DNA from 2 places in the Brenneria sp. L4-2C genome. Region 2 is predicted to be linked to the other one. Evidence: predicted binding sites of a transcription regulator. Region 2 holds the regulator's gene; the other holds the start of a gene.
The links. The regulator PurR, encoded in region 2, represses purine synthesis genes. The targets are predictions, from matches to a motif close to CANGCAAACGTTTGCNTG.
Positions count from the first base shown of each region.

Region 1: purE (5-(carboxyamino)imidazole ribonucleotide mutase) is a predicted target of PurR. The motif match lies at 7,179-7,196, and genes of this name have one in related genera.

Region 1 covers NZ_JBEIAC010000018.1:18,327-26,478, forward strand. Annotated here, with positions in the region: gene ppk1 (polyphosphate kinase 1) at 1-766, opposite strand, end outside; partial or broken gene ABRZ26_RS19805 (ATP-binding cassette domain-containing protein) at 1,161-1,488, shown strand; gene ABRZ26_RS19810 (helix-turn-helix domain-containing protein) at 1,613-2,047, shown strand; gene ABRZ26_RS19815 (L-serine ammonia-lyase) at 2,236-3,603, opposite strand; gene ABRZ26_RS19820 (HAAAP family serine/threonine permease) at 3,711-4,994, opposite strand; gene purK (5-(carboxyamino)imidazole ribonucleotide synthase) at 5,440-6,510, opposite strand; gene purE (5-(carboxyamino)imidazole ribonucleotide mutase) at 6,507-7,016, opposite strand; gene lpxH (UDP-2,3-diacylglucosamine diphosphatase) at 7,241-7,963, opposite strand; gene ppiB (peptidylprolyl isomerase B) at 7,974-8,152, opposite strand, start outside.
Region 2 covers NZ_JBEIAC010000001.1:11,463-19,614, forward strand. Annotated here, with positions in the region: gene ABRZ26_RS00090 (MATE family efflux transporter) at 109-1,482, opposite strand; gene ABRZ26_RS00095 (riboflavin synthase subunit alpha) at 1,915-2,550, shown strand; gene cfa (cyclopropane fatty acyl phospholipid synthase) at 2,606-3,766, opposite strand; gene purR (HTH-type transcriptional repressor PurR) at 4,117-5,148, opposite strand; gene cydH (cytochrome bd-I oxidase subunit CydH) at 5,525-5,614, shown strand; gene ABRZ26_RS00115 (C40 family peptidase) at 5,707-6,555, opposite strand; gene ABRZ26_RS00120 (Grx4 family monothiol glutaredoxin) at 6,903-7,253, shown strand; gene rnt (ribonuclease T) at 7,334-8,005, opposite strand.

The DNA of each region.
Region 1 (8,152 bases), on a different contig from region 2:
TCAGACGCTGCTTCAGACTGGAGGACATCAGTTCCAGCAGGCTGGATTCCATTTCCGTCACCAGATCGTATTCGGCGTCGCGCGTCATTTTCATCGAATAGGCGTTCAGCGCATCGTAATCGAAAAAGCCCTTGAAGATGTCATTCAGGCAGTAGCGCAGGATGTTATCGATTAAAATCATGGTCTTGCGCCGCCGCGGCGCTTCCGCCGGCAGGTTTACGAAGCGGGGTACCTTATCGGATGGGATCTCCAGCAATGCGTAATTGATTTCGTCGCCGCGAATAATTTCCACTGCCAGATAGGTGTAGTCGTCTTTCAGGAACTGCACCAGATTGGTGTCGTGCAGGATCAGGATCGGCGTGATATGCGGGCGCAAGTATTGTCTGAAATACTCTCTTAGCCAATCCTGCTGGTTGGGGGAAACCTGACGCTCGTTGACCAGAAAGATCTGGTTACGGGCCATTTCCAACAGTAAATCATTATAAAGGCTGTCAAATAGCCGATCGGTTTTCAGAACCCGCGCCTGAATCTTGCCCAGAAGGTGGCGCAAGCTGCCGTCCGACCCCTGTTCTTCGTTGATGAGAATGCGTCTTTTCAGATCGGCAAAACGAACTTTATAAAACTCATCGAGATTGTTGGAGTAAATGCCAAGAAAGCGCATACGCTCGATCAGGGGGTTGCTTTTATCTGCCGCTTCCTGAAGCACCCGTTCATTAAAGGATAACCAACTTAACTCTTTCTCAATGTAGAGTTTATCCTGACTCATTTTCACTCCGTTAGACTATATGCCGAATATCTATACCCAATAAATATCAACGCGTGATCGGGCGACAGCCGCGCGGATTCTTCCCAACTCGTTTAGTCAACGCAGCGACAGGAACGACGAGTCTGCCGGCCGTGGGTCTGAACGCGGCTCCCGGCGATCGCGCGGAGCAGAAGCCGGGTGATTTGGAGAAGCCGATACCACTGCAACTTGAAAGATGAAGGGTATAGCAACATTATGGCGCGTTCATGACGATAAAATCTAATACGCAGACGGACTTACCATTGTCATATTATGGGGGTAAAGGCGACATATGCTACCCCGTTTTTGCGGGGGGATGAACAATTAACGGAACGCCGACGAGTTGAAGATCACGGCGAGAGCGATGGAAAACACAGGTAACCGATTACAGTGCCGGGATCGCCGTGTGCTGGATGACGCGGTGGAGCATGCTCTGCGCGCGGCGGCGTTATGGCATGAGGTGAAGGATCGGCTCGGCGCTGGATCCCATCTCAACGCGGGTGATTGAAGCGTTGTTCGGCAGCCTGAAGCGGCATTTTACCCTGGTGCTGGTGACGCATAATATGCAGCAGGCGGCGCGCGTTTCCGATTACACGGCCTCTATCCATCAGGGGAAGTTAATCGAGTTTAATCATACGGATGATTTATTTACCTCGCCGGCTCAACGATGCACGGAAGATTATATAACCGGGCGGTTTGGTTAAAAACCGGCGTGTGGTTTTATGTGTTCGATCAAGATAATGAAAACTGGCTGGGAATTGTCCGTGCCATTTGAAAAACCGATGGTAAAATATACCGCATTAATCGTGCTGGCGAATGGCGGGTATAATGAGATTTAACACCATGAATGAAGGCGAAATTATTACCGAACTTTGCCGAAGAATAAAAGATGCCCGTATCCAACAGCGTTTATCTCAGGTTGATCTTGCAGAACGGGCGGGGTTAGGTATTGCGACAATTAAACGCGCGGAGATGGGGGAGTCGATAACGCTCAGCAGTTTATTGTGCATCTTGCGCGGGCTTAATCGTTTGCATCAATTGGATGGGGTTTTATTTGACGCCGAGGTGGCGGCGTTTAATGCGCAGGTGAGCGGCGAGAAAAAACGCCCGCCGCTGCGGATCCGCAAGAAATCGGCGCCTGCGGAGAAAATCTCTACTAACCACAAGAAAATAAAAGAAAAGACAAGCAGTACGATAGACTGGTATATCTCCGCCGCTGAAAACAATATTGTCTGGTCACGAGCGGAAAATAAAAAGAAATAACCCTTTCTCGTTATGTTTGTTATTTTTTACCTTGCGGCTGATTATTTACATGCTGTTAATGACGTTGATTTTATACCGTGTTTTTCCTATCCGTTTAGCGAAAACCGGTCAATGAATAAAGCGATACATTAACCGGCGGTTTTATGTGATCTGAAGCATGACGGGGATAATATCTTTATTTTCGCCGCTTATTCGCACAGCACGACTTTAATGGCTAATCCGCCGCGCGACGTTTCGCGGTACTTGGCATTCATATCCTTACCGGTTTCGAACATCGTCTCGATGACTTTATCTAATGAAACTCGCGGTTCACTGCTTCGTCGCATCGCCATGCGGGCGGCGTTGATGGCCTTAACCGCCGCGATGGCGTTACGTTCAATACAGGGAACCTGCACCTGACCGGCAACCGGATCGCAGGTCAGCCCCAGATTATGCTCCATGCCGATTTCCGCTGCGATGCAAACCTGTTCCGGGTTGGCGCCGAGTAATTCCGCCAGACCCGCCGCGGCCATCGAACAGGCGACGCCGACTTCCCCCTGACAGCCGACTTCGGCGCCGGAAATGGAGGCGTTCATTTTATATAACAGGCCGATGGCGCCGGCGGCTAAAAAGTAACGCAGGTAAGACTCCGGCGTAACCGGCTGGATGAAATGGTCGTAGTAAGCCAATACGGCGGGAATAATGCCGCAGGCGCCGTTGGTGGGCGCGGTGACCACGCGACCGCCCGCCGCGTTTTCTTCCGCGACGGCCATCGCGAACATATTGACCCAATCCATCGCATCCATGGGATCGCTGGAGAATCTGTCGTTAATGAACAATAAACGGTGCAGAGCGGAGGCGCGACGCGGCACTCGCATCGGGCCGGGCAGTACGCCTTCGGTATTCATGCCGCGATGAATGCCGTTTTGCATGGTCTGCCAGACTTTGGCGAAATAGTCTTCTATCGTTTCCCGGCCGTGCAGCGCTATCTCATTTTTCATGACGATGGCCGACACCGAGAGGCAATTATCGTGGCAATGGCGCAGCAACTTTTGCGCGGAAAAGAACGGGTATGGCGCGCGCTCCGCCTCGACGTCCGCTTGAGTGAAATTTTCCTGATCGACGACAAAACCGCCGCCGATGGAATAATAGGTTTTGCTGTAAACCAGTTCCTGCTGATGGTAAGCGCGGATTGTCATGCCATTCTCATGGAGCGGCAGATTTTCCGCCTGGAAACGCATGGCGCTCTCCAGCGGGAAAGCGACCTCGTATTGCCCGTTGAGGAGCGGCAGTCGGTGGTTTTCTTTTACCTGTTGAATAAACGCCGGGATGCTGTCGATATCGACGCTGTCCGGCAGGTTGCCGGCTAATCCCATAATGATCGCGATATCCGTATGGTGACCTTTCCCGGTTAGCGACAGAGAGCCATAAACATCGACCGCGATGCGGGTGACCGATGAAATAAGCGATTTGCCGACCAGGTCGTCCGTGAACATTTTGCCGGCTTTCATCGGGCCGACGGTATGTGAACTGGAAGGACCGATACCAATTTTGAAAATGTCGAATACGCTGACCATAATGACTTCCTCTAAAAAACGCCAGTGCGATACTGGCGTTGATATTCCCGTCATCTTTCAGGTTCCGATATGTCGGCGGCAACGTGAAATCTATTGGGCGTTCTGGATTAACCAAACAGGCTGTAAACGATAGCGGAGATGGCGATCAGCCCCATGATGGTGACGAAGACATTGCTGATGTGGCCGCTGTATTTTTTCATCGCCGGCACTTTCTGAATGGCGTACATCGGCATCAGGAACAGCAGGCAGGCGATAATAGGGCCGCCCAGCGTTTCAATCATGCGAAGAATGCTGGGGTTCAGCGTCGCCACCATCCAGGCGGTGATCAGCATGAACAGGGCGGTGATGCGGTTCAGTTTGCCGCTGGAAATACTTTTTCCCTTGCCGCGCAGCGACTTCACAATCATGCCGTTGAAACCTTCGCTGGCGCCCAGATAGTGGCCGAGGAACGATTTGGAAATGGCGATGGTGGCGATCACCGGCGCCAGATAGGCCATCATCGGGTTATTAAAGTGATTGGCCAGATAAGAGAGGATGGAGATGTTCTGGACTTTCGCTTCCATCAGCTCAGCCGGAGACAGACTTAGCACGCAGCTGAATACGAAGAACATCACGGTAATCACCATCATGATATGGCTGTAAGACAGAATGCGGGAGCACTTCTTCTCGGCCTGTTCGCCATACTCTTTACGCTTGGCGACGGCAAAAGAGGAGATAATCGGCGAGTGATTGAATGAGAAAACCATCACCGGGATCGCCAGCCACAGCGTCGCCAGCAAACTATTGCCGGTGACGTTATTGGCCAGAGAGACATTCTCGAATACCGACGTATTCCAGTGCGGCACCAAATACAGCGCCAGGACCATTAACACGGCGACGAACGGATAAACCAGGATGCTCATGGCCTTAACGATCATGGCTTCGCCAAAACGGACGATGAACATGAGTCCCAGGATCAATATTAATGACAGCAGCGCTCGCGGCGGCGCCGTTAAATGCATTTGGTGAGTAATGAAACTCTCCACCGTATTGGTGATCGCCACACTGTAAACCAGTAAAATGGGATAAATTGCAAAAAAATATAACAGAGTGATTAATTTACCCGCGCCAACGCCGAAATGTTCTTCAACCACTTCGGTTATATCTTCACCACCTTTGTTGCCCGACAATACGAAACGGCATAAAGCGCGGTGAGAATAATAGGTCATAGGGAAAGCAATAATGGCCATAATAATTAATGGTATAAGGCCGCCAATACCCGCATTTATCGGTAGAAATAATACGCCTGCGCCAATCGCGGTGCCATAAAGGCCCAGCATCCAGACGGTATCGCTTTTCCGCCAGGCTGAAGCCTGTTCTAATACCTGACTGCTGCCTTGAATTGTGCTCATGCTAGTTTCTCCTTAGTGAACACAGTGTATAAAAAATACAGTACCGGCAAGTTGCCGTTACAGGGACAAAAAATAAACAGGACATATGAAATATGTCGATGGGGAATACTGTTTGTGGCCGCATTCTATAGCGGCGCTGCCCGTGAATAATATTGATGCGATCACATAAATGAATTGACGTTAATTATTTTAATAAACATTGATATAATTTAAAACATCATAAATGATACGTTAAATATAATAGTTTTTAACAGCTCTTTTCTGATGCGTTAATTGATTTTTATAGTGTGAAAATTAACCAGAATATTAACGGAATAAAAAATAATCCGGAATAAATAATAAACGCAAATTTCGGCATGTCACGCGGAAAGTCTCTATTCGTTTTATCTCTTGGAGACGCTCTTCAGGCGCACGGCGGCGTATGCCCGAAGAGCGAAGATAACCATCAGGCGGATAACTTCTCCTGCGCCCAGCGCAGACCCGGCTGATATTCATCCGTCAGCATGGCGGCCAGCGACTGTAACGCTTGTCGCAGACGATCGCGATCCTGCGCCTGTAAGTTCAGGTGGCCGACCTTGCGTCCCGGGCGCACTTCTTTTTCATACCAGTGCAGGCGCGCCAGCGACAGCGACAGCCAGTCGGGATTGACCTCGGTGCCGATCAGATTGACCATCACCGACGTGCTATCGACGGCGGGGACAGGCATCGGCAAATCCAGAATCGCCCGCAGATGCAGTTCAAACTGACTGATAGAGGCGCCGTTCTGCGTCCAGTGACCGCTGTTGTGTACGCGCGGCGCGAGTTCATTAATCAGCAAGCGGCCATCGACGATAAAGCATTCCATCGCCATCACGCCGACGTAGCCCAGCTCCTGCATAATGGCCGACAGCATTTGCTCCGCCTGCCGCTGCAACTGCGCCGGCGGGTGGGGCAGGGCGACGCTGGCGCGCAGAATACCGTCCTGATGGAAATTGTGCGTCAATGGAAAGAACACGCAGTCGCCGTGGACGTTGCGGGCGCCGACCAGCGAGGCTTCGCCGGAAAAGTGGATGCCCTGTTCAACGATGCACTCGCCGTAGCAGTCCGCCGGCAGCGTATGCTGTTCGCCGTCGCGCAGCCGCCACTGTCCGCGGCCGTCGTAACCGCCGACGCGCCGCTTCACGATGGCCAGTTCGCCGAGACGGGCAAAAACCTGCGGCCATTCGTCGGCGTCAGCGAGCAACTGCCAGGGGGCGGTGGCCAGATTCAGCGAGTCCAGCAGTTGTTTCTGCGTCAGGCGGTCGGCCAGACGCGGGAAAATATCACGGTTGACGAACGCGGTATGCTGCGCCAGTTCCCGCGTGAGCGCGGTTTCCGGCCAGCGTTCTATCTCCGCGGTAATCACGCTGTTCTGGAAAGGAACCGATTCCGGTTCCGCATTCAGCCCGACAGGGTAGACCGCAATACCCAGCGGTTCGCCTGCCTGACGCAACATTCTGCCCAACTGACCATCGCCTAAAACGCAGACCGGTTTCATGCTTCCTCCCGCGGATCGGGATTGGCCAACACCTCGTCGGTCTGACTCTGGCGCCAGTCGGCCAGACGAATGGCGAGCGCGTCATCATGCAACGCCAGAATCTGCGCCGCCAGCAGCGCGGCGTTGGCGGCGCCGGCTTTGCCGATAGCCAAGGTTCCGACCGGAATGCCGCGCGGCATCTGAACAATCGAATACAGGCTGTCGACGCCGCTCAACGCGGCGCTTTGCACCGGCACGCCCAGCACCGGCACCAGCGTTTTGGCCGCCAGCATGCCGGGCAGATGCGCCGCGCCGCCCGCGCCGGCGATAATCACGTCAAAACCGTTCTGCGCGGCCTGTTCTGCGAAACTGAATAGCTTATCGGGCGTCCGATGGGCGGAGACGATATCAACATGAAAGGGGATATTCAGCGTAGTGAGGATTTCCGCAGCAAACTGCATGGTGGCCCAGTCACTCTTTGAACCCATGACGATGGCGATTTTTGCCGGGGCAACGTTGGATGACATGCCTGTAAAGCTCCTGTGGTTTACATGATGGTGACGGCAATGGTGTCGCGTCGGCCAGATACGCCTCAGGCACCCGCCGCGATGTTAAAAATCGCATCAATGGCGTCGGATACCGACAGGGCTCTGACTTTGAGGGCGTAGAGCATATCACGACCTTCTGGCGAGGAAAACGGTTGCGTCGCCGGGAAAAGCGGATCGTTCGCGAATCGCGCGGGGTAAAACGGCTAGAATGGAAACGAAATCAGTTCGATATCCTGAGCGGTGACTTTGATCATCGAACCTTCTTGATGCCAGGCGCCCAGTACGGCGCGGCGCGCGCGAAAATTATCGGCGACGATCTGATGGATCGCCGGGCGATGGGTATGGCCGTGGATCATGATGTTCACCTGATAGTGCTGCAAACGTTCGATAACCGCGTCTGGATTCACATCCATAATCTTCAGCGACTTGCGCTGGTTGGCCTGCTGGCTGGCCGAGCGCATGCCGGCGGCGATTCTCAGCCGTACCGCCAGCGGTAAAAGCAAAAATGCGCGCTGTATCAGCGGATTGTGAACCCGGCGGCGAAACTTCTGATAAGCGAGATCGTCGGTACACAGCGTGTCGCCGTGCAGAATCAAGATGCGCTGACCGTACAGGTCGAGCACATTCTCCGCGGGCAGCAAGGTGAGTCCGCTCTGCCGGGCGAAACGCTTGCCGATCAGGAAATCCCGATTGCCATGCACGAAATAGCAGGGGACGCCCTGGAGATGCAGCGTCAGCAGGGCATTGGCGATCGTGGTATGCAGCGGCTGCGGATCGTCATCGCCGATCCAGGCATCGAACAGATCGCCCAGAATATACAGCGCATCCGCATGCACGGCTTCATGGCGTAAAAAACGCAGAAAACCGGCGGTGATCGCCGGTTCATCAGGACTTAAATGCAGGTCGGCAATAAATAGCGTCGCCATGCGACTGCAATTACTCGCTAACGGTAACGGACGTGATGACGACGTCTTCTTTCGGCACATCCTGGTGCATACCGCTGCGGCCGGTCGCCACGCCTTTGATTTTATCCACGACGTCCAAACCTTCAACGACTTCAGCGAAGACACAGTAGCCCCAGCCGTCGGCGCGTTCGGAACGGAAGTTCAGGAAGT
Region 2 (8,152 bases):
GGGGAAAATGCAAATTTGTGGCCCTGTACGGTGCGATTGCTGCGCTTCTATGCATTCCGCTGTTTTTTTCATCCGTTTTCGCCGTCCGTGGCGTGCGCCAGCGCGATATCAATGCGCTGATCGCGCTAAAATCAGCGCGGCCGGCTGGCGCTGAAGAAAACGAATGCGTGCGACCATCATGATGGCGGAGGCGGTTAAGCCGATGATGAACCCGCACCAGAATCCCGCCGGCCCCATGCGGGGAACGAGATAATCGGTCAACGCCAGCAGGTAGCCGCCGGGAAGCCCCAGTACCCAGTAGGAGACGAAGGTGATATAGAAGATCGAGCGGGTATCTTTATAACCGCGCAGCACGCCGCTGCCGATAACCTGTATGGCATCCGATATTTGATAGACGGCGGCCAGCAACATGAGTTGCGACGCCATTGCCACAACCACGGGCTCCTGATTGTACAGCCGGGCGATCGGTTCGCGCAGCAGGCCGGTGAACATCGCGGTGCAAAATGCCAGCGCCACGCCGCACATAATGCCGGTATAGGAGGCGATTCGCGCATTCTCGACCGACCCTTCGCCCAGACGATGGCCGACACGGATGGTGGTCGCGATACCAATAGAAAGCGGCAGCACGAACATCAGCGAGCTGAAGTTGAGCGCAATCTGGTGACCGGCGACATCAACCACGCCAAGCGGCAACACCAGTAGCGCCACCACGGCAAATAGCGTCACTTCAAACAGCAGCGCCAAAGCGATGGGCAAACCCAGGGTGAATAGCCGTTTCAGCACCGGCCAGTCGGGTTTGAATCCGGGCTGCTGTAGCTTGATGTCGCGCAGCCAGACGGCTCTTTTGCTATAGGCCGCCATCAGCAGAAACATGATCCAGTAAACGGAAGCGGTAGCGACGCCACAGCCGACCCCACCCAGCTCCGGCATACCGAATTTACCGTGAATCAGGATATAGTTGATCGGTATGTTGATTACTAAGCCGATGAAACCAATGATCATGCCGGGCAGGGTTTTTGACAGCCCTTCGTTTTGACCGCGTAAAACCTGATAAAAAAGATAGCCTGGCACGCCCCAAAGGAGCGCTTGCAGATAGCCGACGGCTTTTTCCACCAGCTCTGGCGAGTCGTCATTCATCAGTCGGATAATCCGCTCCCCTTGATGGAGGGCCAGCATGGTCAGCACGGAAACGATCAATGCCAGAAAGAAAGATTGTCGAATTTGATGTGCGATACGGTCTCGGCGGCCTGATCCATTTAACTGCGCCACAACCGGAATAAGCGCAATCAACAGACCATGCCCGAAAAGAATGGCCGGTAGCCAGATTGACGTGCCGACGGCGACGGCCGCCATATCCGTTGCGCTGTATGCGCCTGCCATGATGGTATCAACCACCCCCATGGAGGTCTGGGACACTTGCGCGATGATGACAGGGATCGCGAGCGCTGATAATTTACGCGCTTCTGACAGATACTTCTGCACAAACACCTACCTTGAATTGACGAACTTAGCGGGATGATTAAACGTGGATAAAAAACGCGCTGCTATCACGAATAGCAATAAGCGCCTCATTGTAACGGCTTGCCGGAAGTAAATCAGCTTGCGGGAAAATAAATTAATCAAAGGTTCAAGAATGGTTTAAATGCGAACCGGCGACGGCAATCAGGTTTGGTTTTCCTCTTAATATGGGGCAAACTGCATCATAGCCATTTATACCCGCCGTTTTTCAGGTTGCCGGTGTATTGACTGCTCTCGCTCACCCGCGGCGTTTATTTGCGTAAGCGTCTCGGCATTCGTTCGATGGCCGTCTGCCCGCACCTTGAATCTATTGGGTGAATATTAATCAGCAATGAGTTGTTACCCGTATCGCTTAGCACTCATTTCATCTACAGCATTCTTTGAGAGGCAAGCCGTATGTTTACCGGTATTGTTCATGGCACCGCGCCGGTGGTGTCTATTGATGAAAAAGTCAATTTTCGCACACACGTTCTTCAATTGCCGCCTGAGTTATTGCCGGGCTTGGTGCCTGGCGCTTCGGTGGCCAACAATGGTTGTTGTCTGACGGTAACGTCGGTCAATGGCGATCGCGTTAGTTTTGACCTGATGAAGGAAACGCTGCGGTTGACCAACCTGGGCGATATTACCGAAGGCGACAGCGTTAACCTTGAGCGGGCGGCCAAGTTTGGCGACGAGATCGGCGGACACGTTATGTCGGGTCATATCATCTGCACGGCGGAAGTGGTGAAGATCCTGGTGTCGGAGAACAACCATCAGATCTGGTTCCGCCTGGCGGACGAGTCGCTGATGAAGTATGTGTTGCATAAAGGTTTTATCGGCATTGACGGCATCAGTCTGACAGTCGGTGACGTCACCCGCAGCCGTTTCTGCGTTCATCTGATCCCCGAAACGCTAAATCGCACCACGCTGGGACAAAAGAAACTGGGGCAGCGGGTGAATATCGAAATCGACCCGCAAACTCAGGCCGTGGTGGATACGGTAGAACGGGTATTGGCCGACCGAGGAGTTAGCGAGCCGTCCAGCGAAGAATAAGCGCTCAACAAAAAACCGCTCGGCGTATTGCGCGGGCGGTTCGAGGGCCAAACGATTAACGCGGAACGCGTATCCCGCCTTCAACGCCTTCCTTACTGAAAAGTACCTGCCAGAGCTGAATATCCCGCGCGCGGAACGCGCCGGCGCAGGCATTCAGGTAGTAGCTGAACATCCGGCGGAAACGCGCGGAGTAACGGTCGGCAAGCGCGGGCCAATGCTGCTGGAAACGCTCGAACCAGGCCATCAGCGTGCGATCATAATCGGCGCCGAAATTGTGCCAGTCTTCCATCACCATATAGGGTTCGCTGGCGCGCGCGATATGCTGGACGGAGGGAATGCAACCGTTGGGGAATATGTATTTATCAATCCAGGGATCGACTTTAGAGTCGGTTTTTTGCGCGCCGATGGTGTGCAGTAAAAATAATCCGTCGGACTTAAGGTTCTTATTAACGACCTGAAAATAGGTCTTGTAATTCTTGGGACCCACGTGTTCAAACATGCCGACGGACACCACCCGATCGAATTGCAAATCCAAATCGCGATAGTCCTGTAATAAAATCTCGACGTCCAGACCCTGACAGCGTTGCTGGGCCAGTTTCTGCTGTTCTTTGGAAATGGTGACGCCGATGACGGACACGCCATAACGACGTGCGGCGAATTCGGATAGTCCGCCCCAACCGCAGCCAATGTCCAATAGCTTCATTCCTGGTTGCAACTGGAGTTTTTCGCAGATCATTTGCAGCTTGTCTTCCTGCGCCTGCTCCAGAGTGGTCGCCTGTTTCCAGTAGCCGCAGGAGTATTGCATGTAAGGATCCAGCATCAGCGAAAACAGGTCGTTGCCCAAATCGTAGTGCTCTTTGCCGACAATCCAGGCGCGTCTTTTGGATTGCAGATTGATCAGTCTTGCGGCGGCAACGCGCAAAATGTCTTTCATATGATGGGGGACTTTTTTATCCAGACCGGCGCGTAATATGCGGTGAAAGAACATATCCAGCCGTTCGCATTCCCACCATCCGTCCATGTAGCTTTCACCCAATCCTAATGAGCCTTCACGCAACACGCGTTTGAAAAAATCGGGATTTTTAATCTTTATATCAAAAGGGCGGGAGCCGTTGATTTTGATATCGGCCATGTCCAGCATTTCACGCACAATTTGAAACCAGGAGTTGCCATGGCTCTCCAGTCCTTCTACATCCTCTATACACGATGAACTCATAATTTCTCCCTACCTTGCCGCTCACGGTGAAAACTGCAAGGAAAGCATAGACAATTTTTTACCCATTATCGGCATCGGTGGGTATCACCCATCGTCTACCCTCTGAATAACAAGAGGAAAATGAAGAGAAAAAGCCGGTACGCAAATACGTAGAGGCACTCATCCTTAAAATAAACGCGCACATCCAATATGCGCTCACACTATATAAGGATAGTGAATAAAGAGATTAATATGGTTGTTGTCGTCGAATTGCTGATCAGTTTAGGACTGCTTCAGCCAGGGTACAAGCATAAATTGGCTGAAGCAGCGTAGCGGCTAGAGGGTATAGCGGCAGATAAATGCGTGGGTGCTCAGGAATAACGCCGGTAATCGCGGAATGGGCCATCGGCGACGGAACGACGTTCTATCAGCGAAGGATGAACCTCAATAACCTGGGCGTCTTCGCGCTTACTGGTAATTCGGTCCAAAAGCATCGATAAGGCCGATTGTCCCAACCGTTCTTTCGGCTGGTGGATGGTGGTCAGCGCCGGGGTGAAAAAACGGGCATGACGAACATTGTCGTAGCCAATGACCGAGATATCCTGGGGAACGTGTAGCCCCAGTTCGTCCGCCGCGCAGATAGCGCCCATGGCCATAATATCCCCGCCGCAGAAAACCGCCGTGGGACGATGTTTCTGCGCCAGAATCTGGTGCATCGCCTTATAGCCGGATTCGGGTTCAAAGTCGCCCCGTACGATCCATTCATCGTGAATCTGAATATCGGCGTCGTGCAGCGCTTTTAAAAAGCCAAGATAGCGTCCGCTGCCGGTATTGCGCTCAAGAATGCCATGAATGGCGCCGATTTCCCGGTGACCGCGTTCGATAAGATAACGGCCCGCCATATAACCGCCTTCAAACGCGTTATCAATAATGGTGTCGGTAAAATCGCTGTGAGCCTGTCCCCAATCCATCACCACCATCGGAATACTGCGATAGTCTTCCAGCATGGCAAGGAGTTCGGGCGGATATTCCGCGCACATCACCAGCAATCCGTCGACGCGCTTTTGCGCCAGCATGGAAAGGTAGGCGCGCTGTTTATCGATGTCGTTATGCGAATTACACAAAATCATCGTATAGCCTTTGGCGTAGCAACCGTTTTCAACGGCTTCAATGATTTCCGCAAAGTAGGGCGCTTCGCTGGAGGTCGCCAACAGACCGATAGTCCTTGTATTATTCACTTTAAGACTGCGGGCCACGGCGCTGGGCGAATAGTGTAATTCTTTGATGGCGGCCCTGACGGCGGCTTTGGTTTCTTCGGCGACGAAACGTGTTTTATTTATCACATGCGATACGGTTGTGGTCGAAACGCCTGCGCGCTTTGCCACATCTTTGATCGTTGCCATGTAAAAGTGACTCCTAACCGACTCATTACAGTCGTATATATATTGTTAATCGTTTGCCTGCGTTTAACGTTCTCTTTCCAGATAAAAAAACAGAATTTTAGAAGGAGAATGCCGAATGTTATACCTGAAGGGGCAAGGCGGACTTTCTCGACCAATACGCGGCGTGTCGTCAAACAGCGAATTTTGTCCGATTTGACAGAAAAGTGAAAGCAGTAATTTATATTATTAGTGATACGCCGCCCTCAGTTTTTTCGGGCAAACCCGGCAACAGCGGCTATTGTTATACAAGATGCCGCTTTAGCCCGATGTTGAATGCAAGGCGCTAAAGAGGGTCAATATTTTCTTCTGATAATTCTTATACGCAAAGGAGATACCGATGGATGCCGACCTGAAGATTTCGCTGCTGGCCACCGTTGGGGCGCTGTTGCTGGTTGTCGTATTCAGTTTTGCCGCCGTATTGAATTAATTGAAACCAAGCGTTCGTTTTCGCCATCCGATCGGGCGCGTTTTCAACGGAAAACGCGCCCGATTTCCTTCTGATCGTTTCGTCGTTGCGGCTTAGCGAATGGTTTGCGGGGTGACGACGCGACGCGCGCCGACATAATGATCCTGCCAGTAATCTTCGCTCAGTTTGCTGATGCGAATATCTGAACCGGTACGCGGCGACTGAATGAATTTCCCGTTACCCACATACACGCCGACATGGTCGGCCGCGCCGCGGTTATTGATACGGAAGAAAACCAAATCGCCGCTTTCCAGTTCGCTTTTCTTGATCGGGGCCGCGTCGCGCAAATGATACATCTCATTGGCGGTGCGGGGGATGGGGATTTTTACCACGTCCTTGTAGGCATAATAAACCAATCCGCTACAGTCGAATCCGGTAAAGGGCGATGCGCCGCCCCAATGATAGGGTTTACCCACTTGATCCATCAGCTTATTCATCGCGGTCAATTTGGCATGCTGGTAACGTTTCTTGTGCGCTTCGCTCAGCGTTAACGCTTTTTCCGTTCCGTCGCCATTTACACCAACTTTTACCTTGGCGCGCGAGGAGGCATAGCGGGCTTCATTTGCCAAATGCAATTTTTTGAGATTTTTCCTGACTAACGCCGGCGTGTCGCTTTTCGTGCGCGATGGGGTCGGCGCCTGTTTGTGCCTGGCGAGGTGGATGACTTTAACTTTTTTCGTGGCGGCGTTTGTTTTGCCGCTATCCGTTTTGGTTTTTTTTACTTTTGCCGCGCCGGACGCTTTCTGGTTATTTTTCTTCGCCTGCGGATTTTTTTTGTGATCGTCCTCAATGTTTACGTTGGCCTTTCGTGACGGTAAATTCGGCGTATGCGGCGCCGCCTGGGCGATATTCAGGAATAGGTTACTGAAAAACAGGATAAAAAGGGTAATAAACAAGCGCATGATAGCCGTGGTCGTTCATCGTTATTAACTCACTGAGTGCGCACAGTATTCCCGAAAACCACATGATAAAAAAGTGGGCGCGGCCTCTTTATTCGAACAGAATAGTGAAAAAAAGTTAATGGGGGTTTTTGTCCTGCTCGATTTGTCATCGATTTCTACTGTGAGTTTCATCATTTGTCGGTTGTGATAGGGTAAAGGCATACCCACACAAAAAATGGCGTTTTTTTGTGGTCGCCGCCATCGGTACAATATCATTGAGTGGATGGCGCTGTAGTGGCTCATCTGATAGATGCTCGTGGTTAATGAACATGACGTTAGCCATCCTAAAGGTTTAAGGAAGCAAGAGAATGACGACAACGACAATTGAAAAAATTCAGCGCCAGATCGCTGAAAACCCGATCCTGCTGTATATGAAAGGTTCACCTAAATTGCCTAGCTGCGGATTTTCCGCTCAGGCGGTACAGGCGTTGTCTGCTTGTGGCGAACGTTTTGCCTATGTCGATATCCTACAGAATCCGGATATCCGCGCCGAACTGCCGAAATATGCCAACTGGCCGACATTCCCCCAACTGTGGGTCGACGGCGAATTGGTCGGCGGCTGTGATATCGTTATTGAAATGTATCAGCGTGGCGAATTGCAGCAGTTGATCAAAGAAACGGCGGATAAATACAAATCCCAGCAGGAAGGGCAGGAATAATCCGACGCGTAGCGGATAACCGTTTTCTGCAAGAGAAATAAAGAGGGTGGCGAAAGTCACCCTTTTTTTGCGCGTTCGGCTTAGTCTGCGGTGGACGTTTTCTCTAATTGATTTTCATTAAAAACGATAGGCCAGCCGCCCATGCGTTTCCAACGGTTGACCAGCTCACAAAAAAGCAGCGCCGTCTGGTTGGTATCGTAAAGCGCGGAGTGCGCCTGACTGGAGTCAAAATCGATGCCCGCGGTGATACAGGCTTTGGCCAGCACGGTTTGGCCCAATACCAGACCACTCAGCGCGGCGGTATCGAAAGTAGCGAAAGGATGGAAAGGATTGCGCTTCAGGCTGCAACGTTCGGCTGCGGCCATCATAAAGCTGTGATCAAACGTCGCGTTATGCGCCACGATGATGGCGCGGTTACATCCCTGATCTTTTAAGCCCTTGCGCACCACTTTGAAAATTTCATGCAGCGCTTCGTATTCGCTGACCGCGCCGCGCAGCGGATTGCTGGGGTCAATACCGTTAAACGCCAGCGCGGCGGGCTCCAATATGGCGCCTTCGAACGGCTCAATATGAAAATGTAGAGTTTCATCTGGCTGTAACCAACCATCAGCGTCCATTTTTAATGTTATTGCCGCAACTTCCAGTAAGGCATCGGTTTTAGCATTAAACCCGGCGGTCTCGACATCTATCACCACCGGATAAAACCCACGGAAACGACCACTCAGGGCGTTCAGGTCATTTTTATCAGCCATTAGTCTCTTAATCTTTAGCAAAATGCAGCGCGTATTATGGCAAATTTTGGCGGGAGATGCAGTAAGCGGAGAAAAGCCGCCGCTTCCCGCATCCGCGGTGAGAGGCGCCGCGGTGGAATCTCTCACCGTTTTTCTCCTGATCTTTGC